Regions from separate parts of the Brevibacterium sp. FAM 24630 genome, predicted to be linked through region 1. Evidence: riboswitches for the same ligand, from Rfam matches in the RefSeq annotation. Region 1 holds a riboswitch; each other region holds the start of a gene.
The links. A riboswitch is a leader RNA that binds a small molecule or an ion and turns the genes downstream of it on or off. The one in region 1 is predicted to bind thiamine pyrophosphate.

Region 1 (10,518 bases):
CGCGAACGCGAAATCCGGCGGTCGTTTGGCGAAGAAGGCCTCCTGCCCGCGCGTGATCTCCTCCCGGTACGCCGAATCCAACCACCGAGGCGGCTCCTCACCTGCAAGCAGATTCCCGTCGAGGATCGCTTTGGCCCCGACCTGGCTGAGCCGGGACAGGCCGACGATCCGCTCCCCCAGTGCCTGCGCCGCAGCCAGGGGAGTCGGCGTCGTGTCATGGAAGAAGCCGAGTTCGGCCATCTTCTCGAACTTCACGATCGACGCTGTGATCAAGAGGTACCTGGCCCAGGAGTCTCCGAGGATCTGCGCCAGACGCTGGGTGGGCCCGGCCGGGTAGACAAGGCCGAGCTTCGCGGCGGTCACACCGAAGATCGACCCGGGGGCGGCGATGCGGATGTCGCAGGCGGCAGCGATCTCGGTGCCTCCGCCCACGCAGTTTCCTTCGATCGCCGCGATCGTCGGAGTCCGCGAATTCGCTACGGCCGCCTCGGCGGAGGAGTTGAGCTCCCAGAAGTCGGCCAGCGGAACATCGAGGTCGGCGATGTCCGAACCGGCGGAGAAATGCCCGCCGGCACCGGTGATGATCAGCGCACCGATCGAGTCATCGGCGTCGACGGAGGCGATGATCTCCGGCAGCGCCCGCCACATCGCACGCGAGATCGCGTTGCGTTTCTTCCTCCGATCGATGACGAGGGTTCCGACCCCACCGGTGACGGTGAAGTCGAAACCCTCGAGATCGACCGGACGGTACAGACCGTCAGGTCCCATAATGCTGTTCTGCCTTTCGGACCTCTCAGCCCCGGTTGTCCGGGACCTCACGCTGGTCCTCACCGTCGTAAGCACTCAGGGGACGGATGAGGGCGTTGTTCGCCTGCTGCTCGAAGATGTGAGCGGTCCATCCGGTGATGCGGGCCATCACGAAGATCGGAGTGAACTGCTCGGTGTCGAAGCCCATCAGGTGGTAGGCCGGGCCCGAAGGGTAGTCGAGGTTGGGGTAGATTCCCTTGCGCTCGACGAAGTCCTCTTCGAAGGCGTTGTACAGATCGAGCAGATCCTTGGCGCCCTTGGCCTCGACCATGTCCTCGAAGGCCTTGCGCATGGTGGGAACGCGCGAATCGCCGTTCTTGTACACGCGGTGGCCGAAGCCCATGATCTTCGCCTTCTTGGCCAGCGCCTCGTCGATCCAGGCCGAAGCCCTGTCGGCGGTGCCGACCTCTTCGAGCATCGCCATGACCGCTTCGTTCGCGCCGCCGTGCAGGGGGCCCTTGAGCGCACCGACGGCACCAGCGACGGCCGAATAGAGGTCGGACGTCGTCGAGGTGATCACGCGGCCGGTGAACGTCGAAGCGTTGAACGAGTGCTCGGCGTAGAGGATCATCGACACGTCGAAGCAGCGCACGACCTCTTCGGTGGGAACCTCGTCGAAGACCATCTTGAAGAAGTTCGCGGCATAGCCGAGATCCCTGCTCGGAGCGACGGGATCGAGACCGTGACGGCGACGGTGGTCGATGGCCACGATCGTCGGCAGCTGCGCGTAGAGGCGCTCGGCCTTGGCCAGGTTCGCCTCTTCGCCCTCGACATCGGCTTCGGGGTCGACGGCGCCGAGGTAGGCCACGGCCGTCTGCACGACGTGCATCGGGTGGCAGTCCTTCGGCAGGTCGAGAATGAGCTGGATGAGCTTGTCGTCGATGGCACGCTGGGCGCGCTCACGCTCTTGGAATTCCTCCAGCTGAGCCTCGGTGGGCAGTTCGCCGTTCCAGATGAGGTAGGCGACGTCCTCGAAGCTGCGCTTGGCGGCGAGCTCCTGGACGGGGTAGCCGCGGTAGGTCAGCGAGTTCGTTTCCTGGACTACTTTCGAAACGGCCGTGGTGTCGACGACGACGCCGGCAAGGCCCTTCTTGATTTCTTCGGTCACTGGTGACCCTCCTGTGAGAAGTTGAATACTGCGGCGTCAAAATCGTTGTACGCAGCGTAGTCGATCGTGTCGTACAGGTCCGCACGGGTCTGCATGCCCTCGAGCAGGTCCACCTGAGTGCCCTTGTCCCGAATGGTCTCCAGGCCCGTCTTGATCGCACCCATGGCGATGCGCAGAGTCGTGACCGGGTAGATCACGAGCTTGACTCCCGCATTCGCCAGCTGCTCTGTTGTGAACAGTTCGCTCTTTCCGAATTCCGTCATGTTCGCCAGGATCGGCACATCGACGGCCGACGCGAAGGTCTCGAACTCGCCGAGGTCGCGCATCGCTTCGGGGAAGATCATGTCCGCTCCCGCATCGACGTAGGCCTTGGCCCGGTCGATGGCGGCGTCGAGACCTTCTCCGGCGCGAGAGTCCGTGCGGGCGCAGATGACGAAGTTCTCATCGCGACGGCCCTTGACCGCCGCTTTGATCCGCTTGGACATCTCGGCCGCGGTCACGACCTCCTTGCCGTCGAGGTGGCCGCAGCGTTTCGGGTTGACCTGGTCTTCGAGGTGCATGCCCGAGATCCCTGCGTCCTCGAACTCCTGGACGGTGCGGGCCACGTTCATGGCTTCGCCCCATCCGGTGTCGGCGTCGATGAATGTCGGCAGGTTCGTCACTCGCGCGATGTTGCGTCCGTGGTCGGCCACCTCGGTGAGCGTGGTCAGCCCGATATCGGGCAGACCCATGGCCGCGGAGAATGCACCGCCGGAGATGTAGACGCCTTCGAAACCGGTCTGCTCGATGATCTGAGCGTTGATCGGGTTGATGGCGCCGGGGAACTGGACGATCTTGTCGCCGGCGAGGAGTTCGCGGAACTCAGCGCGACGCTCGGCCGGGGTTGCCTGTGCGCCGAGCATCAGAAGATGCCCTTCGATCCGCTGTGCTCGAGTCCGTCGACGACGAAGCTGAGTTCGCCCACACCCGAGGCATCGAGGTTTTCGAGGTTCTCAGCGAGGTCGAGGAACCGGGCCTGCTCCGCGTCGGAGATGACGCCCTCGGCGAGGGTCTTGAACTTCTCGATGTAGTTCGCCCGGGCGAAGGGACGCGCACCGAATGGGTGGGCATCGGCCACGGCGATCTCGTCGGTCAGTGTCGATCCGTCGTCGAACTCGATCTCCACGCGGCCGCCGAAGGCCTTTTCGTTCGGGTCGGTCGAGTGGTAGCGACGGGTCCACTCCGGGTCCTCAGTGGTTTCGATCTTGTGCCACAGCTCGACGGTGTCGGGACGACCGGCGCGCTCGGGAGCGTAGGAGTGCTCGTGGTGCCAACCCTGGTCCTGCATGGCCACGGCGAAGATGTACATGATCGAGTGGTCGAGGGTCTCGCGGCTGGCCTTGGGATCCATCTTCTGCGGATCGTTCGCGCCGGTGCCGATGACGTAGTGGGTGTGGTGCGAGGTGTGGATGACGACGCGCTTGATCTTCGTCAGATCCTCGATCTGTCCGCCGAGCTTGCGCGCAAGGTCGATGAGCGCCTGCGCCTGGTACTCGGCCGAGTGCTCCTTGGTGTAGGTGTCGAGGATCGCACGCTTCGCTTCGCCCTGGCCCGGCAGCGGGACGGTGTAGCGGGCCTCGGGGCCGGAGAGGATCCAGGCGATGAAGCCGTCCTCGCCTTCGTAGATCGGGTTCGGTGCGCCTTCGCCGCGCATCGCACGGTCGACGGCCTCGACGGCCATCTTCCCGGCGAAGGCGGGAGCATGAGCCTTCCAGGACGAGATCTCGCCCTTGCGCGACTGACGGGTCGCGGTGGTCACGTGCAGCGCCTGCTGGACGGCCTGGAAGGTGACCTCGGTGGGCAGGCCGAGCAGCGCGCCGATGCCGGCGGCCGCGGAGGGGCCGAGGTGGGCGACGTGGTCAATCTTGTGCTCGTGCAGGCACATGCCCTTGACCAGGTCGACCTGGATCTCGTAGCCGGTGGCGATGCCGTTGATGAGGTCCTTGCCGCCGATGCCCTTGTGCTGGGCGACCGCGAGGACGGCCGGGATGTTGTCGCCGGGGTGCGAGTATTCGGCAGCGAGGAACGTGTCGTGGAAGTCGAGTTCACGCACGGCCACACCATTGGCCCAAGCGGCCCATTCCGGAGAGAAGCGATCGGTCACGGGCAGACCGAAGATGTTGGCACCCGGGTTGAACGGATGAGCCTGCGCCTGCTCACGAGCGTGCGTCGGAGCGGAGCGGCGCACCGAGGCGGCTGCCACGGCGGCGTTGTCGATGATGCGGTTGATGACCATCTCGGTGACGTCTGCGTCGACCGGCGTCGAGTCGGATGCGACTTCGGCGATCTTCCAAGCGAGCTGATCTTCGCGAGCCAGGTTCTCTGAGCTCTTATGAGTGCGGACTTCATGATTGATCATGGATACCCCTTCATAGTCCTTGACCGGAACTGGTCGTCAGGTGCTGACCCCACTGTAGGTCACGGCACTCGGCAGATCTCTGCCGGTCGGAGATTTATCTCGACATCAAGATATTTTACCCGATGTGTGCGCTGGTTCACCAACAGGGTCCGATGCCTCTTCTGCACCGACCCCCGATATGGGACGATTGCCTCATGACCCGCACTGCATTGGACTTCGATGAGAACTGGTTCGACGATGCGGAGTTCGCCCGCCTGCGCAGACGGATCCCCATCCCCTACGTCAACGCGATCCCCGTGCGAGTCGGCGAGGCCGGCAACGTCGAACGCATCGGACTGCTGCTGCGCAGCCTCGAGGACGGAACCCTGGGCCGCGAGGTCGTGGGCGGGCGCATCCGCTTCCACGAATCGATCCGCTCCGCGCTCATGCGGCACGCCGAGAACGACCTCGGCCCGATGGCGCTGCCGGTCATCCCGCCGTCGATCTCCCCGTTCCACATCGCCGAATACTTCCCCACCGAAGGCTCCGGCCTCCTCCACGACCCCCGGCAGCACGCGATCTCGATGTGCTTCGTCCTCGAGGTCCGCGGCGAGTGCACTCCACGAGCCGATGCCCTCAGTCTCGACTGGCTGACCCCCGAGGAGACCCTGCGCCCCGATATCACCAGCGAGCTCTGCCACGGTCAGGATTTCATCCTCAAGGCCGCGCTCACCCATCTGGGCTTCCCGGTCTGAGACTGCGGTTCTCACAGACACCGTTTTCTACATTCCGTAGAATAACCTTGGTAGACTGGTGGCGACGCAGACGATACCGCTGGTCGGGGCCGTCGTCGGCGTCTGGGTTGGCCAGGCCCCGAGGGAGAGGTCCGAGATGTCTGCCCAGTCCCCAATGCCCGAGTCCCACACCCCCGAAACACGTCCGGCTGATGCCCAGCCGTCCGAGTCCGGTCTCAACCGAGAATTCGGCGTCCTCGTCGGCTTCGACGGCTCCGAACTCGCCGGTCTCGCGGTCCGGTGCGGCGCGCTGGAAGCCGAACGACGCAAGACCACGTTGACCGTCGTGACCGCATATCCGCTGCCGACGATGATCTACCCGAACATGGCGTCGATTCCCAGCGAGCCCGAGGACGCGATAGCGAAGCAGGAAGCGGAGAAGATCCTCGCCGAGGCGGTCGAACTCCTCCGCGATCATCCCGGAGAGAAGAGCTTCCGCACCGTGCCCGGCGATGCGGCCGGCTCGCTCATCGCGCTGAGCACCGATGCCGAGGTCATCATCCTCGGCGCGCGGGGCCGAGGCGGCTTCATGGGCCGCGTCCTCGGCTCGGTGTCCACCGCCGTGCCGGCTCACGCGCATTGTCCGACGATCGTCGTCCCCCACCATGCCGCGAACGCCGAGGCGGACGGACCGGTGGTCGTGGCCGTCGACGGTTCGGACACCGGCCGGGTCGCCATGGTCACCGCGGCCGCCGAAGCCGCCCTGCGCCGAACAGCACTCGAAGTCGTCGCGGTGCTTCCGGCGGGAGAGGAATGGCTCTACTGGTACCCCGAGCTCGAGCTCAGCTCCGAAGTCACGGGACGGCGGCAGAAGCAGATCGCTGCCGGACTGGAGGAAGAGATCGCGCAGCTGTCCGAGCAGTTCCCGGATCTCGAGGTGTCCTCCTCGGTGCCGGTCGGTGACCCCACGCAGACGCTCGTCGAGATCAGCGCCAGGGCGCAGCTGACGGTGATGGGCACGCGCGGACGAGGACGGTTCCGCAGCGTCCTGCTCGGCTCCGTCTCACGCGGAGTCCTCAATCATGCCGAGGGCACGGTGATGGTCGTCCCGAGCTGACAGCAACGGCACCTGACAGCGCGGCGGCACCTGAGGGTCCGCGGACCGGACAGCTCCGTGCCGGGGCCCGCTCTCCCCTGTTGTACAGTGGTGGCTACGACAGGGGAGCGCCGTCAGGGGCGCTGAGAGTGCAGAAGAAGCTGCAGACCCTCGAACCTGATGCGGCTAGGACCGCCGAAGGAAGTCGAGACTCTTCACCCCTCCTTGTATGAGGAGGCACAATGCCGAAAACCACCACACCGAAAACCACCTCCGCCGCGGCGACCGCACACACCAGGGCTCCGAAATCGAAGCAGTGGCGGGTCGTGGACTATGTCACCACCGCCGTGCTCGGCATCGCCGTCGGGCTCGTGTTCTGGGTGTTGGCGCTGAGCTGGAAGGTCCTCGAACTCGCCTTCCAGGCCTTCCCGCCCTCTATCGGGCTCATCGCTGGCCTGTGGGTCCTCGCCGGCCCCTTGGCCGCTGCGATCATCCGCAAGCCCGGAGCCGCGCTCCTGTGCGAACTCATCGCCGCCATCGTCGAGGCGGTCCTCGGCTCACACTTCGGAGCCACCGTGCTGCTGTCCGGGTTCATTCAGGGCCTCGGTGCCGAACTCGTCTTCGCCGCCTTCGGCTACAGGCGGTTCACGCTCTGGATCACCGCACTGTCAGGGGTCGTGGCCGCGGCGTTCATGGCTGTGAGCGAGAACATCATGTACAACGCCGAATGGCAGTTCGGCTATCAGGCGATCTACGCGGTGTGCGCCATCGTCTCCGGCCTCGTCCTCTCCGGCATCGGCGCCTGGTACGCGTATCGGGCGATCGCAGCCACCGGGGCGCTGAGCTCGTTCGCCTCCGGTCGCCTGCGCTGATGGCACTGCCGATCACGGCACGCGGATACTCGTGGACGCATGCCGATCGCGATACACCGGCTGTCGGGCCCCTCGACATCGACATCGCCGCGGGTGAGAAGGTCCTCCTCCTCGGCCCCTCGGGGGCCGGCAAGTCGACTCTGCTCCATGCCATCGCCGGCGTCCTGCCCGAGGAGTCCGGCGAATCCAGCGGTGAGCTCCTCGTCGGCGGCGAGGCTCCGAATCCTCGCCGAGGCGGCACCGGACTGGTCCTGCAGGATCCCGATTCGCAGGTGATCTTCTCCCGCATCGGCGACGATGTCGCCTTCGGGATGGAGAACCTCGGTCTGCCCGCCGAGACCATCGAGGCTCGGATTCCCTCGTCTCTGCGTGCCATGGGACTCGACCTGCCCGCCGAGCATCCGAGTGCGGCGCTGTCCGGCGGGCAGAAGCAGCGTCTAGCTCTGGCCGGCATCCATGCGATGTCGCCGGAGGTCATCGTCCTCGACGAGCCGACGGCCAATATCGATCCGTCTTCCGCGCCCGGCGTCCGTGATGCCGTCCTTGCCGTGCAGGCCGAGACTCAGGCGACCATGCTCGTCGTCGAACACCGCGTGGGGCTGTGGCTCGATCACGTCGATCGGGTGATCGTGCTCGGCCGGCAGGGAATCCTCGCCCAGGGCGCTCCGAGTCGGGTCTTCGGTCATCCGAATCTCTCAAGCGTTCTCATCGACTGCGGGATCTGGGTGCCCGAGGATCCCTCACGATCCCGCGATGACCGTACCCGGTCGCTGAGCGGATCCGGCCGGACCGATGGTGAGCCCGAACGGTCACGGGTCCTGTCCGACCGGGCGGACGACCGCCTCGGCGAGGTGCTGCTGCGCACGGAGGAACTCAGCGTTGCGCGACCGCGGATGCGCGCGCCCGCGGTCGCCGGCCTCGATCTGAGTCTGCGCGCCGGGCAGGCGCTCGGCCTCGTCGGCCCGAACGGGGCCGGGAAATCGACGACAGCACTGACCATGGCCGGGCTCATTCCCGAATTCGCCGGCGCGGTCCACGCCGAGGCAGAGCTGCGTGACGGACTCAGACGCACCCGCCCCTTCGCCTGGCCTTCTGCTCAGTTGGCCCCGCGCATCGGGATGGTCTTCCAGGAACCCGCGCATCAGTTCCTCGCTTCCAGCGTCGCCGGCGAACTCGAACTCGGTCCGCGACTGGCCGGCTGGTCGAGTGCCGAGATCGCGACACGAGTGGATGACCTGCTCGTGTCACTCGGTCTGGCCGAACTCTCGCAGACGCACCCGCAGAGCCTGTCCGGAGGAGAGAAACGGCGCCTGTCGGTGGCGGCCATGATGGCACCTCGACCGCGAGTCCTCATCGTCGACGAGCCGACCTTCGGTCAGGATGCGCTGACGTGGGCGGGACTGGTCGAGATGTTCCTCGATGCTCTCGCGCACGGATCTGCGGTCGTGGCGGTCAGTCACGATCAGGCGTTCCTCGAGGCGATCGGGGCCGATCTCCTCGATCTCGGCGACCACGGTGGTGGGGCCACGACTCTGTCCGCCGACGTCCAGGTCAGGGCCGGTGATCGCGGTGAGTAAACGACTCGTGCGGGTGCGCTCCTCCCCCACCGAGGCGGCCGTTCCGGATCCGGGCCAGCTCATTCCCGTCATGCGCAGCACCCTCGTGGTTCGGTGCAACCCGCTGACGAAGATCGGCGTGGCACTCATCCTCATGGTCGGGGCTCTGCTGAGCATCGATCTGGTCTCGGCCGGAGTCGTCTTCGTCTTCTGCCTTCTTGCCCTTCCGGCCACGGGTCTCGACCTGTCGGCCGCGGCGAAGAGACTGTGGTTCCTGCCTGCCGGCGCCCTGCTCGCGGCCTGGGGTACCGCCTTGCTGGCGGAGAAGACCGGACCCGTCGTCGTCGACTTCGGACCGATCCTATTCACCACCGGATCGCTGTCCGCAGCCGCCGCGATCTTCCTCCGGGCTCTGGCCCTGGCGATTCCGCTCATCGTGCTCGCCTCGACGATCGATCCGCGCGACCTGTCCGATGCGCTCATCCAACATCTGCGCCTGCCCGAGGTGGTCGTGGTCTCTGTGCTTGCCGCCTCGCGGCTCCTCGGACTCCTGGTCAGCGAATGGCAGGTGCTGTCGATGGCGCGGCGAGCCAGGGGTGTGGCCGGAGGTTCGCTGCTGCGGAGGACTCACAGCCTCTTCAGCGGGGTGTTCGTCCTGCTCGTAGTCTCGATTCGTCGCGCCACCACACTGGCGATGGCGATGGAGGGCCGTGCGTTCGGTCGTCCCGGCCGGACATGGCGCAGGCGCTCACACTTCGGGATCCGGGATCTCGTGGTCGTGCTCATCAGCCTGGCCGTCTGTGCACTGGCGATCGTCGCCGCGCACCTGCTGGGGACCTGGAATCCGATCATCGGCTGAAGCTGAGCCGAAGCGCTTCAGTCCCGGGCCGACGGGCCTGCGAGCCGGCTGAGGAAGTCCTTGCCGAAGGCCCGCCAGTCTTCGAGAGCGTCCGGGCTCGGCAGCTTCGAGGTGGTGAGGACGACGAGAGTCTTGTCGTCGCTCTTCGCCTCGGCGGCGACTTCGACCTTGATCCCGCCGTCGAGGTCCGCTCGCCAGAAGGAGCGCTTCGCGGTCTCGGAGGTGCGGGGTTCTCCCTCGAGGGCCGCTCCGTTGAGAGTGCCGTCGACGAAGGAGGCGAACTTCGCGATGAGGTCGCTGCGCTGACCGGAAATCGTGCGGGAGACAGCCACGTCGAAGGTGCCGTCGGCACGCTGCCCCGGCACCCGCCGACCGATCTCCTGCTCGTAGGCGACGACTGCACCTTGGACCCACCAGCCGTGGTTGTCGACTTGGCCTTCGAACTGCGGATAGAGAGCGTCGGCAAGTTCTCTGTGACTCGCCGACGCTCCCCCGGCCGCCTCGAGGCGAGCGCGGGTGTCCTCCCACTTCTCGCCGAGGGCGGTCTCGATCGCCGGAATGTTCATCCCTCTGGTCGCCATGGCAGAAGTCTAATCTCTGCGGCGCCCAATAGCGACGGTTCAGGCCGGTCCGGCGATCAGTCGATCTTGAGTTCGCCCATCTCGTCCCAGCCTTCGCCGTCGATCTTGCGGGAGATGATCTTCGGGGTCGAGGCCAGGTGCGGGCGCATCGCTTCGAGCCCGGCAGCGAAGTGATCGCTCGTGACATGCGGTTCGGCACCCTCGTCGGTGAATGCTTCGACGAGGACGAACTCGTTCGGGTTCTCCAGGCTCTTCGACCATTCGAAGAAGAGATTGCCCGGTTCGGCCCGGGTCGCCTCGGTGAAGGTGCGCACTGCCTCGGGGAACTTCTCGACGCTTTCGGGTTTCACGTCGTACTTCACAACGATGAAGATCATGGGATTCTCCTTCAGCTCTTTGGTGGATGGTTCGTCTTCAGCCTAGTTCGGTCGACCGCACGAATCGACTGGACGCAGCGAGAACGCCTCACAGTCGTGTGGCGATGAGGACGAGGAAGTCGCTGCCGGCGTCGAAGGGGTGCAGTTCCCA
Region 2 (10,518 bases), on a different contig from region 1:
AGAAACGTAGGGTCAGCCGCAGGCGACTGTTAGCGTGTGAAATATGAAGACGAATCGCATGGCAATGAGCACAGTGGCAGGACTCGCAGCACTCACTCTCGGCCTGGCCGGGTGTTCCGGAAGTGACTCCGGAGACGGAGCCGATGAGGCTCAGAATTCGCCCGCGGCCAGCGAATCGACCTCCGACAGCACCACCGAGGACGCCGAGGACCAGGGCGAGGACACCGGCGATGACACGGATTCCGAGCAGGGTTCGAAGCAGGATTCGTCCGGGGACGGTCTGTCCGCCGATGCCGACCTGAGCAAGGACACCCCGGCAACCAGTGCCGAAGATGCGATCAAGACGGCGGAGAAGAAGGTCGGCGACGGCATCGTCCACGGCATCGAACTCGATTGGGACGAGAAGGACCAGGCGTGGCAGTACGAGGTGTCCATCCTCGACGGCAGCACCGATCATGACGTCGAGATCGACGCCGATTCCGGCAAGATCGTCAAACATGAGCAGGATTCCACCGACGACAAGGAGAAGGCCATCGATCTCAACGATCCGATGACCTTCGACGAAGCACTCGAACTCGCCCAGAAGAAGGCGTCCGGGAAACTCGTCGGCTGGAAGCTCGAATACGATGACAACATGAAGGAATTCCAGTTCGACTTCGACAAGGGCGGTGAAGAGACGGAGGTCACCGTCGACACCGAAACCGAGCGTGTCACCGTCGACGACTGATTTCGGCCGACTCGCGGTCATCGCCGGACCCATGTTCTCCGGGAAGTCCGAAGAACTCATGCGCCGGGTCCGGCGGGCCACGATCGCTGGGACGAAGGTGCTCGTCGTCTCTCATTCCCTCGACACCCGAGTGGACATCGCGACGATCACCTCCCACATCGGGATGAATATCCCTGCCGTTCCCCTCGGCGAGGCTTCGGCCCTCGCCGAGGCGGCGCGGGCCGCTGACTACGCCCTCATCGCCATCGATGAGGCCCAGTTCTTCGGTTTCGAGCTCATCCCCGTCGTCGATGATCTGCTCAGGAGGGGAATCGACGTCATCGTCGAAGGCCTGTGCGTGACCTTCGACGGGCAGCCGTTCGAACCGCTGCCGAGCTTCATGGCCTCAGCCGAAGACGTCCTCAGACTCACCGCAGTCTGCACGGTCTGTGGTCGTGATGCCGTCTTCCACCAGCGCACCGACTCGTCGGATCTCGCTGCAACCGCCATCGACGCCCGGCACATCGGCGGATCGGACGCGTACGTCGCCCGGTGCCGCGAACATTTCACCGGCGCCCCACACTAGACCGCAGCCTGTGGTCGACGACCCGGGTCGTCACGAGCCGCGACCGGTGCGACGGAACTCAGTCGTCGATGCTGTCCCAGACTTCGCGCCAGATCCGAGCGAGGTCGGCGACCTGATAGTGGGCGTTGAGACCGCTGGGCTGGGGCACCACATGCAAGGCGACCTCTCGGGGCCAGCCGTCGATGAGCGAGGTGTCCTGCCGACCGAACTGCGCCTTCGGCTGCCGGTAGCCGATCCGGAACGATGTGATGCCGGCGATCGCCACCGCACGCGGACGGATGTCAGCGAGCCGGTCGATGAGGTGACTGGCACCATGACGCAGCTCCTCGCGGGAGAGTTCGTCGGCACGCACGGTGGCCCGCCCGATGAGATTGGTCAGACCGATGCCGCGGCGCAGCAGCTGCTGTTCATCGGCCGGGTCGAGTCCACGGGAAGCATCGACGAGGTGGTCGGTCAGGCCCGCCTGATGCAGAGACGGCCAGAACCGGTTGCCGGGCCGAGCGAACGGGGCGTTGACCGCGGCCGTCCACAGACCCGGGTTGATGCCGACGATGAGCATCTTCAACCCGGAGGAATCGCCGGGCAGAATGTCATCGATCGCATTCGGATCATCCGTGGCGAACGCGGCGAGGTCGTCCTTCGTCGGTTTGCGACCGCCCAAGGGGGAGGGGCGGCGGCTGCTGACACTGCTTTCCTCACTCACGTCTTTCACACTACCGTCGTACCATGAGCCACGAACATGTGCGACAGCGGGCCGGGGAATCCGCTCCATTCCATTTCGACGACCGGTGGACGGTTGAAGCCGGGAGAGAGTCGGTGTGGGCGGTCCTGGAGGAAGTCGAAGCCTGGCCGCAGTGGTGGCCGGGCCTGGCCGGAGCACACTGGTTCGAGGACCGAATCATCCCCGGCAGCCGGGCCGACATCCAGGTGCGCACCCCGATCGGCATGTCGCTGTGCTTCACCATCGCCGCCGAACACGTCGACGCACCGAGGCGCATCAGTTTCAGCGCCCATGGTGATCTGCGCGGCGAAGGAGTGTGGACGCTGACGCCCCATGGCTCGTCCACGCACATCGATTCGCTGTGGTGTGTCACGACCACCCGCCCGGTCATCCGTGCGCTGCGGCCGCTGTCCGGGCTCATGCACGCACTCGTGATGCGAGCCGGTGAACGCGGTCTCCGTCGACGACTGTCCGGACGTGCCTGTGCGTGACTCAGGAGTGCCTGACGCGGGTGCGCCTGACTCGGGTGCGTCTGGCTCAGGAGAAGCGGCCGGCAGCGTCCTCGCCGGTCTCGTCCTGGGCCGCCCAGGCGTCGATCCCGCCTGCCAGGGACCGCAGCCGCATCGCGGGCGGTGCGTCCTTCGTGAGCAGAGAGACTGCCTCGGCCGAACGCACCCCTGACTTGCAATGGACGACGACCTCGCGCCGGGCAGGCCCCTCGGCCGCAGAGTCGCACACCTCGGAGACGGCGTCCCAGCCGTGTTCGCGGATCCGCTCCAAGGGCAGATGGAGACTGCCCGGGATGACTCTCAGCGCCCGCTCCCAGTCCTCCCGGACGTCGAGGAGCACCGTCGTGTCCCCGAGCGAGAGCAGTTCGGCCGGGTCGATCTCCTCCACTCCGGCCGCTGAGCCGTCGGCCGCGGCACTCGTGGATGCGGTGACAGCACAGGCGGCGGCCACCTCGGTGAGGTCGGTGACGGTCGGCCGATCGGGATCGGGGGAGAACCGCAGCGTCGAATACTCCCCGGCCAAAGCGTCATAGCGCAGCAGCCTGCCGATGAACGGTGTGCCGATGCCGCAGATGAGTTTGATCGCCTCGGTGGCCATCGCGGAACCGACGGTCCCGCACAGCACACCGAGCACCCCGCCCTCGGCGCAGTTGGGCACCGAATCAGGGTCGGGGATGTCGGGGAACAGGTCGCGCAGCATCGGTCCGTGGCCGGGCACGAAGGTGCTCACCTGGCCGGAGAACCGGAAGATCGTGCCCCACACCAGCGGCGTGCCGGTGAGCTCAGCGGCATCATTGGACAGGTAGCGGGTGGCGAAGTTATCGGCCCCGTCGAGGACCACATCGTGTCCGGAGAAGAGGTCGAGCGCATTGTCCGGATTCAGACGGCCCTCGATCGTCCGGACGGTCAGATCCGGGTCGAGCCGGTGCAGTGCGGCGGCGGCCGATTCGACCTTCGACCGGCCCACATCGGCCGTGCCGTGGATGATCTGGCGCTGCAGATTCGAGGTCTCGACCACATCATCGTCGACGATCGTGATCGATCCGATCCCGGCCGCCGCCAGATAGTTGAGCACTGGGGAGCCGAGTCCGCCGGCACCGATGACCAGCACCGAGGCGGCCCGCAGCCGCCGTTGACCCTCGAGTCCGAAACTCGGCAGGCTGAGGTGACGGGAGTAGCGTGCGATCTCCTCCGGTGACAGCGGTGGCCCGGGGGCCACCAGCGGAGCCAATCGGGAGTCGGCGGCGGTCATCGTGATCCGACCATTCCGTCCAGCGGCGAGGACGCCAGCGCCAGCGGCCGCTTCGGGATGCGTCCGGCACCGGCGGCCAGATGCCCGGCCTTGACGGCCAGGGACATCGCCCGGGCCATGGCGTGCGCATCATGAGCGCGGGTGACCGCTGAGGCCAGAAGCACCGCGGTGCACCCGAGTTCCATCGCCAGGGCCGCATCGGAGGCGGTGCCGACACCGGCGTCGAGGATGATCGGCACCTCGGCCCGGTCGACGATGGTTTCGATATTGTGCGGGTTGAGGATGCCCAGTCCGCTGCCGATGGGCGCACCGGCGGGCATCACCGCCGCCACTCCTGCATCTTCGAGGCGTTTGGCCAGTGCAGGGTCGTCGTTCGTGTACGCGAAGACGGTGAAGCCGTCGAGGACGAGCTCCTCGGCGGCGGTGAAGAGTTCGATCGGATCCGGCAGCAGGGTGTCCTCATCGGCGATGACTTCGAGCTTCAGCCAATTCGTCTCGAGTGCCTCCCGGGCCAGCTGCGCCGTGAGCACAGCATCCCGGGCGGTATAGCATCCGGCCGTGTTCGGCAGGATGCGGATGCCCAAGCGGTCGAGCAGCTTGAATACCGAATCACGTGACTGCGCATCGAAGCGACGCATCGCCACAGTCGTCAGTTCCGTCCCCGAGGCCTGCAGAGCGGCATCGAGGATGCTCAGCGAGCTCGCCCCTCCGGTGCCCATGACGAGCCGGGAGGTCATGTCCACACCATCGATCGTCCAGGTCATCTCAGCCTCCCTGCACCGCGGTGACGATGTCGACGGTGTGCCCGTCGGACAGAGTGAAGTCGGACCACATGCCGCGACGGATGACCTCGCCGTCGACGGCCACGGCGATGCCCAGTCGTCCTCCGTCGGCCGGGGTTCCGTCGCTGTGCAGCTGCCGTCCGGTGACCTCGGCGACGAGGTCGAGCGCCGAGGATGTGGTGAGCTCACGGCGTTCCCCGTTGAGAACGATGGACGGTGAATGGGCGGCTCGGGGTGTCGATGCGGATCGGGTCATATCGGGCTCCTCTTCGAAGTGATGATGGTCGGGGCTGAACAGGTGGCGGGTGAACACGGCATCAGGCATTCGACACCGGCGCCGCCTCGGAGAAACGATGTGGGGAGACGGAATCGAGGGCACCGTCGGGCAACCAGTCCGGGGAGATCCCGAGGGCGAGCTCGGCCCCCAACCGTCCGCCGAGAGGGGCGAGCAGAATTCCGTGACGGAAGTACCCGGTGCTCACGACACAGCCGTCGTCGGCACGGCCGATGAACGGCAGATCGTCGGGGGAGCCGGGGCGGGCCCGAGTCGTGACCTCGGTGATGTCACAGTCGAGGATGCCGGGGACGAGGCGCTGACCGTCCTGGAGCAGACGGTGCACAGCCCCGGCAGATGTGGCGGATCGACCGTCCTCACGGGAACTGGCCCCGAGCACGATCTCACCGTCCGGACGCGGAACGAGGTAGACGGCCCGACCGTTGACCAAACCACGGATGGTGCGAGTGAGCAGGGGAGTGTGCTCGGCCTGGGTCCGTAACCGGAGCACATCACCCCACACCTGTCGCACGGGCAGGACCGGAGCACCGGTGATCGATGCGCTGCCGGTGCTCAGCACCACCTGGTCGGCCTCGAGACTGCGCCCGTCGGCCAGTCTGACTCCGATGGTCGTCTCGCCACGGCGAACCACCTCGGTGACTGTTTCTCGGACAAGCGTCTCCGTGGTCATCGACAGCAGCGCCGCGCTCAGTCGCCGGGGATCGACCGACCAGTCGTCGGGGATGTCCACGGCGCCGATGATCGAGGGGGCCAGAGAGGGCTCGACCGCCCGGGCCTTCGACCCGGAGATGAGTTCGGTGGTGAACCCGGCTGCTGACTGGGCCCCGCGCAGTTCCCGCAGGGTCTGCAGATCGGCCCGGTCGCCGGCGCACACGAGAGTCCCGGTGGAATTGAGCCCCAGCTCGGCTCCCGTTGCGCTCGCCACCTCGGCAGTGAACCCGGGGTACAACTCACCGGATGATCGCATCAGCGGATACAGGGGAGTCTGACCCCACACCACTTCGGCGGCCGGGGCGATCATCCCCGCCGCGGCATGGGAGGCTCCCTGGGCGGGGGTGGGATCGATGATGGTGACGACTGCACCGAGGCGGCGCAGATGCCAAGCCGTGGCCAGGCCGATGATTCCGGCGCCGACGACGATGACGTGCATGGATTCTCCCTCCGGCGGCATAACCCGCATCAGGTCTGACGGTCGGCTCTTACGCCCTCTCAGCCTCGTTGGGAGGCTCCCGCGAACTCCTCTACTCTATGACCATGACCACAGATATTCCACCGCGCACCGAAAGGCCCGGAACACTGCGGGCCCGACGGGAAGCCCAGTTGGCAGATTCCACGCTCTACCTGTGCACCGATGCCAGAGGCGACGAAGGGGATCTGCCCGACTTCCTTCGGGCCGCCTATGCCGGGGGAGTCGACATCATCCAACTTCGCGACAAGACCCTTGAGGCCAAAGCCGAGATCGCCGCCCTCGAAGTGCTGCGCGACATCGCCGCCGAACACGGAAAACTCTTCTCTGTCAATGACCGTGCCGATGTCGCACTCCTCACCGGAGCTGACGTCTTCCATGTCGGACAGGGCGACCTCACCAGCGCCCAGGCCCGCACCGTCCTCGGCCCCGACGTCATCCTCGGCCGCTCCACCCATTCCCTGGACCAGGCGCTCGCCGCCGAGGCGGATCCGGAGGTCGACTACTTCTGCGTCGGACCGGTGTGGGAGACGCCGACGAAACCCGGCCGACCGGCCGTGGGCAGGTCTCTGCTCACCGAGGTGGCCGCCTCGGTGAGCACACCCTGGTTCGCCATCGGCGGGATTGCGGCAGGACCGCGGCTGACGGCGATCCGGCAAGCGGGCGCGAACCGGGCGGTGGTCGTGCGTGCGATAACCTCGGCAGAGGACCCCGCTGCGGCCGCACGGGAACTCAAGGAGGCGCTGGAATGACCGAGACGACGAATGCCCGACCCGACGGACCCGCGATCCTCATCGCCGGGGCCGGAGCCACCGGTGGGGCTTTCGGGTCCTACCTGCTCGAGGCCGGCCGCGACGTCACCTTCCTCCTCCGCGAGGCCAAGGCGGAGCGGATCCGCGCCGCCGGACTGCGCTTCGTCTCACCCGACGCAGACCGGACGAATTCCGTGAATGTGCTCACCGCGGCCGAACTCCACGAGGCTCCGCGTGCGTTCGACCTCGTCATCATCGCGGTCAAAGCCAATGGACTCGACTCGGTGCTCACCGACATCCGCCCTGCCGTCGGTCCGGAGACGAAGATCATCCCCTTCCTCAACGGCATGGCGCAGATCGATCGGCTGGCGGAGGACTACCCGGGGCAGGTGCTCGGCGGGCTCGTCAAGATCGTGGGCACGATCAAGGACGATGCGGTCCATCAGCTCACCGACCTGTCCGTGATGACGATCGGCGACCTCGACGGGACGGCGGTGCCCGCCCCGATCACCGCGGCTCTCGACGTGCCCGGGTACCGGCTGCAGGTCATCGACGGCATCATCGACGGGCTGTGGGAGAAATGGGCTTTCATCGCTGCCGCCGGCGTCGTCACCTGCCTCTTCCGGGCCCCGGTGGGCGCGATCATGAGCGCCGGCGGACGTGATCAGGTGCTGCAGATCATCGACGAGATCGAAGCCGTGGCGAACGCCGCCGGGCACCCGGTGTCGGAGAAGTCGCACGCCGTGACGGTGAAGATGCTCACCGAGGAGGGGTCGGCGTTCACCTCATCCCTCTACCGGGACGTCACTGCGGGTCTGGACAGCGAAGCCGAGCACATCCTCGGCGATCTGGCTACGAAGGCCGCCGGGCTGGGAGTCCGGACCCCGCTGCTCGACCTTACGCTTGTGCAGCTGCGTGCAGGTGCAGCCCGGAAGCAGCACTGACCTCGGCCGCTCCCGTGTGCAGCATCGCCAGATAGGGTTCGCTGGGCTGAGTGTGCTCGATGTCAGCCGAACCATGCGAAGCAGTGAATGTGACCATCGGAACGTCGTCGAGCGTGTCGAGGACGATGAGAGTCTCATATCCGCCGGGGCCGACCGAATGCGAGGTACCGGCGGGCAGGTCGAACACGAGGCGCTCCAGCGGGGAATCGGCGGCCGGGGGCCGATTCATCTCTTGGGATGCGACATCGGCGAACTGTGCGGCGGTGATGAGATAGGCCTTGGCCGGGGTGGGGCCGGGCACGTGATGGTCATAGAAGGCCATTCCGCCGCCCCAGACTCTCGAAGCTCCGGCGAAGTAGATCGTGCCAGGCAGTTCGATTCCGGCCTCGGCACGGGGCAGAGTCGTGTCCCGTGCTCCCGGATAGGTGACCTGGGCTCCGGGTGGTCGCCCGCCCTGCAGATAGCAGGCGAGCCGATCACGAGCCATGTTCGAACCGTAGCTGACGTACCACACATGCGTTTGAGACATCACCTCCATGATGCCATCTCCGCCCCGCAACGCGTGGAACCGGGCGGCGCGGTTCGCATCGCGGTCGGCCCGGCCGGAGCCGAGACTCCGTGCCTAGACTGGCGGTTCCGCGATCGTGAGCTAGGAGAGAGATGAAGCGTCGATTCCCCGACATCAGAGAGCTTGCCCCGCTGCTGCAGTTCGAGCCGCCCCGGTTCGATCGCGTCGCGGCCAGACTCGAATCCGCCGCCGATATCTGGGACCTTCGCCGCATCGCGAAACGGGTGACGCCGACGGCGCCCTTCGACTACGTCGACGGAGGTGCGCTCGACGAGCACACGCTGCGCAAGAATCGCCAGGTCTTCGCCGACGTCGAACTCCTCCCGCGGATTCTGCATGGAGTCGACGTTCCGAACACATCGACGACGATCGCCGGTCAGGACACTGCGCTGCCATTCGGCATCGCCCCGACCGGCTACACGCGGATGATGCATTCCGAGGGGGAGATCGGGGGAGTTCGCGCCGCGGCGAAGGCCGACATTCCCTTCTCCCTCTCAACGATGGGCACGCGGTCGATCGAGGAGGTCGCGCAGGCGGCACCGGGATCGACGCGGTGGTTCCAGCTCTATCTGTGGAAGGACCGCGAACGCAGCCTCGACCTGCTTCAGCGCGCCCAGGCCAGCGGATATGAGACCCTGCTCGTGACCGTCGACACTCCGATCACGGGACTGCGTCTGCGCGATAACCGCAACGGACTCTCGATTCCGCCGAAGCTGACCTTCAAAACGATTCTGGACGCCTCCTACCGACCCGGTTGGTGGTTCAACTTCCTCACGACCGAACCGCCGAAGTATGCCTCCTTGTCGAGCTCTTCGCAGTCCTTGGCCGAGTTGACGCGGACGATGTTCGATCCGACGCTTGATCTCGATGACCTCAGGTGGATCCGCGAGCAGTGGAAGGGCCGACTCTTCGTCAAAGGCGTCCTCACCGCCGAGGATGCCAGCAGGGCCCGGTCCATCGGTGCCGACGGCCTGGTCGTGTCCAACCACGGAGGGCGCCAGCTCGATCGCGCTCCCGACTCCCTGACCGCGCTGGCAGAGGTGCGTGCGGCGGTCGGAGAGGAGATGGAGCTCATCCTCGACTCCGGAATCATGTCCGGTACCGACGTCGTGGCCGCGTTGTGCGCCGGAGCGGATTTCGTACTCATCGGCCGGGCTTATCTCTACGGACTGATGGCCGGCGGACAGCGCGGGGTGGAGCGGGCCATCGACCTGATCCGGACCGAAATGCTGACTGCCATGGGGCTGATGGGCGCCCGGAATATCTCCGACCTCGGGCCGCAGTTGGCCAGAGGGCTTCCGACAGCTGCCGATTTGCCCGACGAGGCACCGGGCTGGCGCCTCACGCCTGAAGCAGACGTTTGAGCAGACGGAACTGCTGACCGGCGGCAGCCTCGAGGTCGCCGCCGGTCAGCCTGTCGCCGTCGACCTGCCGCAGCGCCGATTCGTCGAAGGCCGTCAACAGGGTCGCAGCCGCCAGGGCCTGGAGGTCTGCCGGGCAGTCCGCATCGACGGCGCCTGTCTCCCGTCCGACCTCCAACACCGACGAGATCCACGTCCTGTAGTCGTGGTCAAGACTGCTCACACCGGGATCGGCCCGATTGGCATGCACGATCCGCCACAGCAGTTCGAGGGCCCGACTCTGCGGCCAGACATGCAGGGCATCGTCGAAGATGTCGGCCGCAGTCGCCCAGAAATCAGAGGCGAAATCGCTCGGGTCCGGGGGAGTCCACTCCTTCCTCGCCTGCTCCCGAAGCTCATCGACGACCAGTGACAACAGTGATTCTTTGGAGTCGATGACGTGGTAGAAGGAGCTCTTGCTCATTGGCCCGCTACGAGGCCGTCCAGCGGCCCCGAGTCGAACAGGCACAGTCCACCTCTCGACAACTGGCCGGCCTCATGTTCCACCTGCCCAAGATCCTGACCGGTCCGCGAGAACTCCTCTTCCGACTGGTGAGCATCAAGGCCGCACTGGCACCGATCATCGACCTGCTCAAGCACCCGGCTGGAACGGACAAGGTGCGCAGCTCCGACAACTGAATGTGGTAAAAATGGCCGGGGCCCGAACGGGACGCCGGTCGCACGACAGTCAAGGGACACGATGAAAACAGCAGCCGCCTCGGCGATGGAGAACCGCGAACTCAAACGGGGGCTGAAGTCGCGTCACCTGCAGATGATCGCCATCGGCGGAGCCATCGGCACCGGACTCTTCCTCGGA
Region 3 (10,518 bases), on a different contig from region 1:
CCGCGAACGCCTCCTCACCGAACCCGACGCGCTCGATGACTACCTCCGGCAGGTTTTCACGGATACTCCCGACCGGGCGGGCGCATGGGCGGCGCAACGTCGCCGCCTCGCCATGGAAGTCGTGCTCTACCAGCTCGACCGCGCCTGGACCGATCACCTGAACCACCTCGCCGCCGTCCGCGAGGGCATCCACCTGCGAGTTCTGGGTAGGCAGAACCCGCTGGACGAGTTCAATCGAATCGCCGGCGGCTCGTTCCGTAGCCTCGGCAGCGACACTCTCGCAGCAGTCCGGCGGGTTCTCGACAACGCACCCGACGACGCCACCACCCTGGGGGATCTCGGCCTGCGCCGCCCGTCATCGACCTGGACGTACATGGTCACCGACAACCCATTCGGCTCCGAAGCAGACCGCGTGGTCGCCTACCTCGGAAACTTCATCAGGGGCGGCAGACCACCGTCGATCACGTACACCTGACCGCCAGCCCCAACCACCGTCCGCTACTCCGCCAGCGAAGCTTGGCGCGCTCACCGACGCGATCGATGACGACCGCTCTCTCTCGACACCGTTGACGCGGTATTACACCGAGGAAGGAACCCCGTGGGCCTGCAAAAGTAACACGGTCCTGATCGGTGCTTTCTGTTCACAACCTTACCGACAGCCTGAGCTAAGACTTGTTGTCTCGCCCGGCGGCATGGCGGGCGACCTTAGCGCGGTTGCCGCATCGTTGCATGGAACACCAGAGGCGCTGCTGCGAGCGTGACCGATCGATAAAACGTATTCCGCACCTCTGGTGCGAACACACCTTGATCCGTGACTGTTCTCCTTGGGCAATAATCGAGATTGCATCTGCCGCGAGCACTCCAAACACGTTCTCTATCGATGCCATTTTGGTTATGACCAACTCAGGGTCTGATTCGTCAATCTCCTGACGCGGAGCCGCAGCAGCCCATCGGTTGACCAGCAAAATGTGCCGCGAATGCAGCGCTGTTTGAGGGACAAGCAAGGCATCAATACTCTCACGCAGATCAAGGCAGTCGCTCAGATCCTGGTCCGTGATGGAGGTCTCGACGCCGAACCCAGATTCAGGTGGAACGAGCCGGGCTTGCCCTGCCCACACCCTCAGTGTTTCCGGGGAGGTCAGTGTCTCGCGGGGCGTCGTAGCCCGGTCTCGCAGTGTGTTGACGAAATCGAGCGCCACTGATCCGCCGTAGAACAGCCAAGGCTCGAAACGCTGTGATGCAGTCACAGACCTCATTCTATGAGCTAACCCTTTTATGCGGTTAGTATCGAATTGTGATTGATGTTCTGAGCTTGCCTTCGATTCGCCTGCACTACACGCTGTCAGGGAACACTGACCCGAATGCTCCGACGGTCGTGCTCCTGCATGGCTGGCCGCAAACCTCAGCCTGCTGGGATCAGCTCACCCCGCTCCTGCCAGACGCCTATCGGGTCATCGCCCCCGATCTGCGCAGCTACGGGCTCAGCGACAAGCCCCAGGGCGGGTACTCCAAACGTCGCATGGCTGCCGACATCGTGGAACTTCTCGACGCACTCGACGTCGAACGTTCCCATGTGGTCGGCCACGACCGTGGGGCACGAGTAGCGCACAGGTTCGCGCTCGACCAGGCTGACCGGATCAGGACGCTCGCGGTCTTGGATGTCGTGCCCACGCATGCGATGTTCCAATCCGATACCGCGACGGCGGCCGGATTTTTCCACTGGCTCTTCCATATGCAGCACGACCTCCCCGAGGCAATGACATCTGGTCGGGAAGAAGAGTATCTTCGCTATTTATTCCATCGATGGACACTGCGGCGCGACCGTCTCGAACCGATGATCGGTCACTACATCGAGTCCTTCAAGCAACCGGGCGCAATGCGGCTCATCGCATCCGAGGGTGTAGCTGGTTTCTGAAGCCTCCTGATTCGAGGAGGCTGCGGGCGATGTAGTTGGTGAGGTTGCGGAAGCCGAGGGCCGAACCGCGTAGGTGCTCGAGTCGGCCGTTGATCGCCTCGGTGGGCCCGTTGCTGGTGCCGGGGCGATCGAAGAACGCCAGGATGTCGTCGGCGCGTTTGGTCAGCGTCCGGCCGAGCTTTCCCAGCTCGACGAGGGTGTCTGGGACCGTTGCTCTGAGGGCTGCGATGACCTGCTCCATCATCGTTCTGGCTCTGGTCCGGTCGGGTTCTCGATAGGCGGCGATCATGGCCTGGTAGATCTCCCAGGTCGCCTCGACCGCAGCGTGCGGGTGGTGGGTGAACAGGGCGCTGAGGCGTTCGCATTGCCGCTCGGTCAGCAGCTTGGTCCCGGTGTGGAGGGTGCGGCGGGACTTGTAGAGAGGGTCGTCTTTGCGGCCGCGACGCTTGTGGAGCTTCTGCTGGATCCGGCGTCGGCAGTCGTCCAGAGCGTCTCCGGCCAGGCGGACGACGTGGAAGGGATCCATGACTGCGACCGCTCCGGGGAGGACCTCGCTGGTGGCCGTCTTGAACCCTGTGAACCCATCCATCGCGACGACCTCGATGCAGTTCTTCCACGCCTCGGGGCGGGCCTCCAGCCAGGCCTTGAACGCCGCCTTGGAACGGCCCTCGACCATGTCCAGCAACTTCGCCGGCCCGGTCTTGTCCCTGGTGGGGGTGAGGTCGATGATCACGGTGACGTACTTGTCGCCGCGGCGGGTGTGGCGCCAGACGTGTTCGTCGACGCCGATCACGCGGACTCCGTCGAAGCGGGCCGGGTCATCGATCAGCAGCCGCTTCCCCTCGGCGAGAACGGCGTCGTTAGCGGTATGCCAGGCCACGCCCAGCCCGGCGGCGACCCGCGCGATCGAGAGGTGGTCGATGACCAGGGCTTCCAGCGCCCACCGGATCCCGCCTCGGGAGAGCTTCGCCCGCTCTGCGGCCGCCGCGGTGGTGTCTTCGCGCCAGTGGCATCCGCAATGGTCACACCGGTAGCGGCGAATCCGCACCAGCAACGTCGTGGGCCTGTGACCGAACGGCTCATGCGCCAGAGACCTGGTGATGGAGCCCCGCGAGGTCGACCGCGCTCCGCAGGCCCTGCACCACGGATCCTCCTCGGCGAGCCGGCACTCCAGCACCGCCCGCGCGGCAGTGAGCCTCTGGCCGACCACGACCAGGCCAAGCTCCTCGAGGCGGGCGAAGGTCGTCAGGTCGGGGTCATCGAAGGTAGCGTTGAGCATGTCGAGGTCTTCCAGATGGTGAGTGTCAGAACTTCCATCTTCGGGAGACCTCGACGTCTATCCCGGCACCGACGCGCCCACCCCGCGTTCCGCATCCACCCCCTCAGCTGCGAAGAGCCGTCAAAGGTAGCGTTGGGCATGTCGAGGTCTTCCAGATGGCGAGCGTCAGAACTTCCATCATCGGGAGACCTCGACGTCTATCCCCGCACCGACGCGCCCACCCCACACCCCGCGACTACCCCCTCAACTGCGAAGAGCCCGCAATGCATGCGGGATTCGAGGACTACCGAGCGACCTGGGAAGACCTCGATCACGATGAACACGACCATCAGGTGGGGTACCGGGTCACCGTTCCCACGTTGGCCCTTTGGGGAGATCACGGGCTCGCGGCCCAAGCTCCAGTGCTGAGTAAGTGGAGAGACTACGTCGAAGAAACCCGAGATAGCACGTCTCTCCTTGAAGGTGGCATCATCGAGAACTGCGGGCATTTCGTACCGGAAGAACGCCCTGAATCTCTCGCTATGCGACTGCGAGACTTCTGGGATCGTCACGAAACGATCAACTGACAGAACCCGCATTGTGTCGCACTGCATCTACCAGGAACCCCGTGCGGTTCCAAAAGTAGTTGTCCTCTTTCCGTCGTTCGGTATCATTCAAACGTATTGAGATAGTTCAAGAGCTTTGCGCGAGCCGGAAGGCAGTCTCGGCAACTTCGCGCACATCAAGACTGAGTGCAAGGTCTCCGTGTTCGAGGTCTTCGATTGAAAACCAGCGTGCTTCCAGCGCGTCATCAGCTGCCACGGGTACCCCGGTTCGCCAGTCGCACCGCACCGCGACGAGGACGAAGTGCTGGAGGAGGGTGCCGGAGTCGTCGTGATGGAAGGCATCGACAGCGGTGAACACCTCGCGTGCCTCACCGTGCACGCCGGTTTCCTCATGCAACTCGCGTAGGGCGGCTTGCTGAATTGTTTCGCCGGTTTCGATTTTCCCCCCAGGGAAGCCCCACCGCCCGACATCTGGCGGGTTCGCGCGACGCACCAGCAGCACGTCGCCGCCACGGATGACTGCTGCGATCGTCGCGACGATCGGACGGGACGGAGAGGTGGAAGCACTCACTTGGACATTCCTTCGCTAGTTCGAACTAGAGCAGGTTCGACGGGTGTGATCTCAGCCGCAGATCCCGTGCAGCACCCCGTGTCACGTCACACCAGTCTACCGAGGATTTGTGCTGCTCATCGGTCGCTGGCTCTTTGCGAGGGAACGTTTATCCGAGGTCTTGCGTTCACTCCCGCCGCTTTTTTCGTGTACTGACGGAGGTGCGGGTTCCGTGCAGCAGGAGTGGAGGGCGCCGATGCCGCCGGCCGATCTCACCCGGAGCCCCTCAGAGGCTGGTAGTCCTCAGCGTCTCCGTGCTCCTGCCGACCGCATGGTTTTGTACCAGGATGGGGCCGTGGTCGGCTGCCCGTGTTGGTATTTGATCTTTCTATATGGTCCCTGACACCGTGGGCTGCACCGATCTGGTTCAGTGTCGGCGAATCACCGTCGACAGCCCCCGCCAGGATCTGCCGTGCTCCTGACCATCGGCGGCCCTAGCGTTCCACGGGAGTGCTCCCAGTTGTGGCCGAATGCGTTAGGGTAGTGGGCAGTGACACGGGGTGCCGCACCCAGCGGCTGAGATCACACCCGTCGAACCTGCTCTAGTTCGTACTGGCGAAGGGAATGTCCGGATGACTTCAGCGCGTTCGAGATACCGATCCAGGTGTCCGCTTTCGGCGTGCCGTCATGGTGATCGACTTTCTTTCGCAGTGGAAGAAAGCGAGAGTTCATGTCTGTCTCATCATCCGCGGTTCTGCTCGGTGAGCTGAGGGCGCAGACCCCGTTGGTGCAGTGCATCACTAACTCGGTGGTCACGAACTTCACCGCGAACACCTTGCTGGCCATCGGCGCGGCACCGGCGATGGTCGACATCGTCGGCGAGGCCGGACCGTTCGCCCGTGTCGCCGGGGGCCTGTTGGTGAATCTGGGAACGCCGATCCCGGAGCAGCGTGCGGCGTCCGAGGAAGCGGTCGCCGTGGCGAACGATGCGGGCACGCCGTGGGTGCTCGATCCGGTCGCGATCGGGTCGCTGCCCATCCGGACAGCTCTCGCCGAGAAGCTCGCCGCCCAGCACCCGTTCGCGATCCGGGGCAACGCCTCCGAGATCCTCGCGCTCGCGGGGGCCGGAACGGGTGGCAAGGGCGTCGAAAGTGCGGATGAGACCGAGGCGGCCGCACCGATCGCGATGCGGTTGGCGAGAGACCTGCGCACAGTCGTGGCGGTGTCTGGGCCGGTGGATCTGGTCACCGACGGTGAGCGCATCCTCCGGGTTTCAAACGGCGATCTGCTGCTGACGAAGATCACCGGCGGTGGGTGCGCGCTGGGTGCGCTGATCGCGGCATTCGCTGCCATCCGTGGTGAGTTCTCACCGGTCGAGGCGGTGGCTGCTGCGCATGTCGTGTACGGGATCGCCGCTGAGCGGGCCGCTGCAGAGACGGCGGGGCCCGGGTCGTTCGCTGCCCGTCTGCTCGACGCGCTGTACGCGATCAGCGCAGCGGAGGTGAGCGCGTCGGAGCAGGTGCGCGCCGAGACGGCGCCGGGCGGTGGGGCGTGAACCTCGGCATCTACCTGGTGACCGATCGTGCGCTCTGCGGTGAACGGGGCGTGGCGGAGACCGTGCGGGCAGCCGTCGATGGCGGGGTGCGCACCGTACAGCTGCGCGACAAGCATGCCGGCTTCGATGCACATCTGCGTGAGCTCGAACGTCTGGCGGAAGCGATCCAGGGCCGCGCGCTGCTGCTGGTCAACGACCGGCTCGATGTCGCGATAGCAGCGAGAGAACGCGGCATCCCGGTCGACGGGGTGCATCTTGGGCAGGGTGACCCCGCCGTGCGATCGGCGCGCGACGAGTTCGGCCCCGATGCCGTGATCGGCCTGACAGCGAACAGTGACGAGCACCTCGCAGCGGTGACGCATTTACCCGAAGGCACTGTGGACTACCTCGGCATCGGCGTGATCCGCCCCACGGCCACCAAGCCGGACCATCCTCCGGCGCTGGGGTTCGACGGCTTTCGACGCCTGGCGGCCGCGGCGTCGGTGCCCTCGGTCGCGATCGGCGGCATCGGTATAGACGATATCGCCCGGCTGCGCGACGACGGCGCCGCAGGGGCTGCCATCGTCTCCGCGATCTGCGCCGCCGAAGACCCCAAGGCGACCGCGCGCCGATTCGTGCGGGCCTGGGGCTGAGCACGAACCGCCCCTGATTCCCAAACCTCATTCCCCGAACAGAACATGGAGAACCGTGACCATCTCACCCAGATTCCGACGCGCATTGACCGCAGCCAGCGCAATCGCGCTCACCACCGTCGTCCTCACCGGCTGCGCCGGCACCGACAACGATGCCCCGGCCGATGATCAGCGCACGACCGTGCGTTTCGCGCTCGACTGGACCCCGAACGTGAACCATACTGGCCTGTACGTGGCCCTGCACGAGGGGTACTTCGAAGACGCCGGCATCGATGTCGAGATCCTGCCGTTCAACAACAGCAACCCCGAGGTGCTCGTCGACGCTGGTCAGGCGGAGTTCGGTATCAGCTTCCAGGACACCGCCTCCATGTCGATCGCCTCCGGCGCCGACCTCACATCGGTGCTCGCCGTGCAGCAGACGTGGGCGACCGAGGTCGCTGTGCTCGGCGACCGCGACGACATCACTAGCCCCGCAGACCTCGACGGTCTCGTCTTCGGCGGCTTCGACAACCCCGCCGAAACGATCACCATGCAGGGTGTCGTGCAGGCCGCAGGCGGTCAAGGCGACTTCGAGACTGTCGTGCTCGGCACGAGCGCATACGAGGCGCTCTATTCGGGGGACGTGGACTTCACCGTTCCGTTCGTCGCGGTGGAGGGCGTCGAGGCTGAGCAGCGCGGGATCGAGCTGAAGAACTTCGCCTACACCGACTACGGGTTCCCCGACGCCTATCAGGTGATCGTCGTCGGCAACGGTACTTGGCTCGAGGAGAACCCCGATGTGGCGCGCGACTTCGTGCAGGCGCTGGCCCGAGGATATGAGGACTCGATCGCCGATCCGGAGGCGACGGCGGAGATCCTGCAGGAGGAGAACTCCGGTCTGCTCACCGAGCTGGACCTGCTGGTCGCAGGGCAGCAGATGCTCTCCGAAGGCTACATGCTCGATGAGAACGGCGACTTCGGCCTGCAGACCGAGGAGCACTGGAGCGAGCTGGGCGAGTTCCTCTTCGATACAGGGCTGCTCACCGACCGCGACGGGAAGCCGCTCGACGAGCAGCCGGACTGGTCGGAGTTCTTCACGAACGAGTACCTGCAGGACTGATCGTGCGGGCGCGCTCCTGGGCGAACCTGTGGGTGCCGCTCGTCTTCCTCACCGTGCTCGTCGCAGTGTGGGAGGCGGCCGTGCACCTGACCGGGGCGCGCCCGCAGGTGCTCCCCGCCCCGTCCCGTGTCGCGGAGTCGGGATGGGAGCACCGCGCCGCGATCGTCGATCACGCCGCGGCCACGCTCAGCGTGACAGCGGTCGGCTTCGGCGTCTCCCTGGTGTGCGCATGGATAATCGCGATCGCCATCGACTTCTCACCGCTCATGCGCCGAGGCCTCATCCCTCTGCTGGTCGCCTCGCAGACCATCCCTGTCATCGCGATCGCGCCGCTCATGATCATCTGGTTCGGATTCGGGCTGCTACCGAAGATCCTCGTGGTCGCCCTCGTCACCTTCTTCCCGATCACGATCGGCCTCGTCGAAGGCTTCGCACACACAGACCGGGAAGCCTCCGCACTGCTGCGCAGCATGGGGGCGGGGAGGATCCGCGAGTTCTTGCTCGTCAGGCTCCCCTCGGCACTCCCATTGTTCTTCACCTCGCTCAGAATCGGGATCACCTACGCGGTGATCGGGGCGATCTTCGCCGAATACGTCGGCGCGAAAGAAGGGCTTGGAATCTACATGAGCGTGCAGAAGAACGCGTTCCGCACCGACCTCGTGCTCGCCGCAGTCGCCGTCACGGCACTCGTCAGCATCACCCTCTACCTCTCCACCTACCTCATCGAACGGCTCGTCATCCCCTGGCACCTGAAGGAAAGGAGGGCGGCGAATGAGCGCTGAAACCGCGCCCCGCCTCGAACTCGACGAGATCACCCGCGAGTTCCAACTGCGACGCGGTCAGACCCGTCGTGTGCTCGACGCCGTCTCGCTCCACGTGTCACCAGGCGAGCTCGTCTCGATCATCGGGCCGTCCGGGTGCGGCAAGAGCACCCTGTTCAACATCATCGCCGGCCTCGACCAGGCCACTTCGGGTAGCATCCGAGTCGACGGACGAGAAGCGGCTGGATCCTGCAACCACGCCGCCTACATGCCCCAGAAGGATCTCCTCTTTCCCTGGCGCAGCATCGCCGAGAACGCCGCACTCGGCCTCGAAGTGCAAGGGATCAAGCGCCGTGCTGCTCAGCAACAGGTACGCGAGTGGTTCCCTCGCTTCGGCCTCTCGGGGTTCGAGGATGCTCTGCCGTTCGAACTGTCCGGCGGGATGCGGCAGCGCGCGGCGCTGCTGCGCACCGTGGTGCAGCAACAGCAGACCCTGCTGCTCGACGAACCCTTCGGTGCGCTCGATGCGCTCACCAAGCAGGAGCTGCAGGCCTGGCTGCAGCAGGTCTGGATCGAGCACGACTGGACCGCCCTGCTCATCACACACGACGTTCGCGAGGCGATCCTGCTCTCCGACCGCGTCGTCGTACTCACCCCACGCCCAGCCTCCGTGCGCATGGTGATCGATGTCGCACTTCCCAGGCCGCGTGGCATCGAGACCATCGCTCACCCCGAGTTCGCGCGGCTCGAACGCACACTGCTCGAAGCCCTGAGCAGCTGATCAGGCGGCGGAGTCGAGTGCCTGCTGCCAGAAATCGGCCTCCAGCCGGGTGGCGGCGCGGAACACCTGCACAAGCGCCTCGAACCGCTGTTCGGTGACCTCGCCGCCGGTCAACGCGTCAAGGCGTTGGATCGCAGCCGTTGCGGCTCCCTGGAACTCGGGACCGGCGTACTCGGCGATCCACTCCGCGTACGGGTGACCCTCGCGGGCCCGGCGCGCCGGATCGAGAGCGACGCCGATCTCGCCGTAACCGATCGTGCAAGGGGAGAGTGCGACGTGCAGGTCCAGCAGGTCGCCCGACATGCCGGTGTCCAGCACGTAGCGGGTGTAGGCGACCGTCGCCTGCTTCTCAGGCGCCGCATCGAGCTCGTCTTCCGGGATGCCCCACCTCGCGGTGAGGCGACAGTGCAGCTCGGTCTCGTGCAGGATCGCGCGCAGCGCTCCGCTCGCGTCTGTGATGTCGGCGAGGCTGCGACTCTTGTACGCGGCCAACGCGTTCGCGCGGGCGAACTGCACGAGAAACAGGTAATCCTGCACCAGGTAGTCCTGGAACACGGGCAGCGGCAGGGTGCCCTCGCTGAGCTTCTGTACGAACTCGTGCTCGGTGTAGGTCCGCCACTCGGGGCCGATCGCGGTCTTCAGGTCTGCGAAGAGGGTCATCGGGCTACTCCTTCCAACGGGTGGGTATAGCTGGCGTCGAAGAACTCCAGCTCGATCGCGACGGCCCGCGCGAAGAAGTCCTCGGCAAGCGCCTGCTGCGCGGGGCCGACCCGGTCGAGCTCGGCGCGGAGGAAGGCGACGAGGTCGTGGAACCCGGGGTAGTCGTGGAGCGTGATCCAGTCGGCATGCACGAAGCTCTCCGGCAGCGCTTCAGGCGCGTTCGTGGCCCAGTCGAGGTACAGCCATTCAGTGACGAGCAGCACCGCAAGAATCACCGCGTACTCGCGGGTCTCGGCCGCCTCGCGGAACAGCGCCGTGAACGCGGTGGTCGCCTCCGTGTCGGGGATCAGCTCACGCTGCTCTTCGGTCACGCCGAGCGCGTCGAAGGCGCGCAGGAAGTAGGTGCTCTCGTCGCCCGCGACTTCGCCGATGAAGCGGGCCAGCCTCAGCCGCGGCTCGAGCGCGTCGGCGCTCGCGACCGCAGAGCCGAGCAGTACCAGGAAGCCGTCGAGGAAGCGATAGTCCTGCACGAGGTAGCCAGCCATCACGGCGTCGTCGATGCTGCCGTCGAACAGTTCGCGCACGAAGCGGTGCGAGACCGCCCGCTCCCAGGTGTCTCGGTTCTGATCGCGCAGCGCGTCGGTGAATCTCTCGGTCATCGTTCTCCTCCTCGGTCAAGTGCGTCGCCCCAGAGGGCGTGGAAGTGGTGGACGGGGCCGTGACCGGAGCCGACCTCCAGGT

Region 2: another riboswitch for thiamine pyrophosphate. It lies ahead of thiO (glycine oxidase ThiO); the one in region 1 lies ahead of ACPUD7_RS14690 (ECF transporter S component).
Region 3: another riboswitch for thiamine pyrophosphate. It lies ahead of ACPUD7_RS09410 (NUDIX hydrolase); the one in region 1 lies ahead of ACPUD7_RS14690 (ECF transporter S component).

What each region holds. Positions count from the first base shown of each region.
Region 1 is NZ_JBNBZD010000022.1:49,254-59,771, reverse strand. It holds gene ACPUD7_RS14720 (enoyl-CoA hydratase/isomerase family protein) at 1-768, opposite strand, end outside; gene ACPUD7_RS14715 (bifunctional 2-methylcitrate synthase/citrate synthase) at 794-1,915, opposite strand; gene prpB (methylisocitrate lyase) at 1,912-2,817, opposite strand; gene ACPUD7_RS14705 (MmgE/PrpD family protein) at 2,817-4,313, opposite strand; gene ACPUD7_RS14700 (DUF4916 domain-containing protein) at 4,508-5,047, shown strand; gene ACPUD7_RS14695 (universal stress protein) at 5,184-6,143, shown strand; TPP riboswitch at 6,235-6,343, shown strand; gene ACPUD7_RS14690 (ECF transporter S component) at 6,365-6,994, shown strand; gene ACPUD7_RS14685 (ABC transporter ATP-binding protein) at 6,994-8,571, shown strand; gene ACPUD7_RS14680 (energy-coupling factor transporter transmembrane component T family protein) at 8,564-9,409, shown strand; gene ACPUD7_RS14675 (hypothetical protein) at 9,427-9,990, opposite strand; gene ACPUD7_RS14670 (putative quinol monooxygenase) at 10,047-10,367, opposite strand; gene ACPUD7_RS14665 (class I SAM-dependent methyltransferase) at 10,456-10,518, opposite strand, start outside.
Region 2 is NZ_JBNBZD010000006.1:46,470-56,987, reverse strand. It holds gene ACPUD7_RS06465 (PepSY domain-containing protein) at 44-727, shown strand; gene ACPUD7_RS06460 (thymidine kinase) at 708-1,292, shown strand; gene ACPUD7_RS06455 (mismatch-specific DNA-glycosylase) at 1,351-1,995, opposite strand; gene ACPUD7_RS06450 (SRPBCC family protein) at 2,019-2,504, shown strand; gene moeB (molybdopterin-synthase adenylyltransferase MoeB) at 2,551-3,774, opposite strand; gene ACPUD7_RS06440 (thiazole synthase) at 3,771-4,538, opposite strand; gene thiS (sulfur carrier protein ThiS) at 4,540-4,881, opposite strand; gene thiO (glycine oxidase ThiO) at 4,874-6,001, opposite strand; TPP riboswitch at 5,991-6,094, opposite strand; gene thiE (thiamine phosphate synthase) at 6,106-6,789, shown strand; gene ACPUD7_RS06420 (2-dehydropantoate 2-reductase) at 6,786-7,733, shown strand; gene ACPUD7_RS06415 (histone deacetylase) at 7,687-8,262, opposite strand; gene ACPUD7_RS06410 (alpha-hydroxy acid oxidase) at 8,394-9,665, shown strand; gene ACPUD7_RS06405 (hypothetical protein) at 9,643-10,125, opposite strand; gene ACPUD7_RS06400 (hypothetical protein) at 10,125-10,340, shown strand; gene ACPUD7_RS06395 (amino acid permease) at 10,402-10,518, shown strand, end outside.
Region 3 is NZ_JBNBZD010000010.1:33,477-43,994, reverse strand. It holds gene secA2 (accessory Sec system translocase SecA2) at 1-475, shown strand, start outside; gene ACPUD7_RS09425 (CGNR zinc finger domain-containing protein) at 666-1,247, opposite strand; gene ACPUD7_RS09420 (alpha/beta fold hydrolase) at 1,295-1,915, shown strand; gene ACPUD7_RS09415 (ISL3 family transposase) at 1,884-3,194, opposite strand; gene ACPUD7_RS09410 (NUDIX hydrolase) at 3,867-4,310, opposite strand; TPP riboswitch at 4,301-4,399, opposite strand; TPP riboswitch at 4,836-4,931, shown strand; gene thiM (hydroxyethylthiazole kinase) at 5,020-5,844, shown strand; gene thiE (thiamine phosphate synthase) at 5,841-6,476, shown strand; gene ACPUD7_RS09395 (ABC transporter substrate-binding protein) at 6,532-7,575, shown strand; gene ACPUD7_RS09390 (ABC transporter permease) at 7,578-8,357, shown strand; gene ACPUD7_RS09385 (ABC transporter ATP-binding protein) at 8,347-9,117, shown strand; gene tenA (thiaminase II) at 9,118-9,777, opposite strand; gene ACPUD7_RS09375 (TenA family protein) at 9,774-10,436, opposite strand; gene thiD (bifunctional hydroxymethylpyrimidine kinase/phosphomethylpyrimidine kinase) at 10,433-10,518, opposite strand, start outside.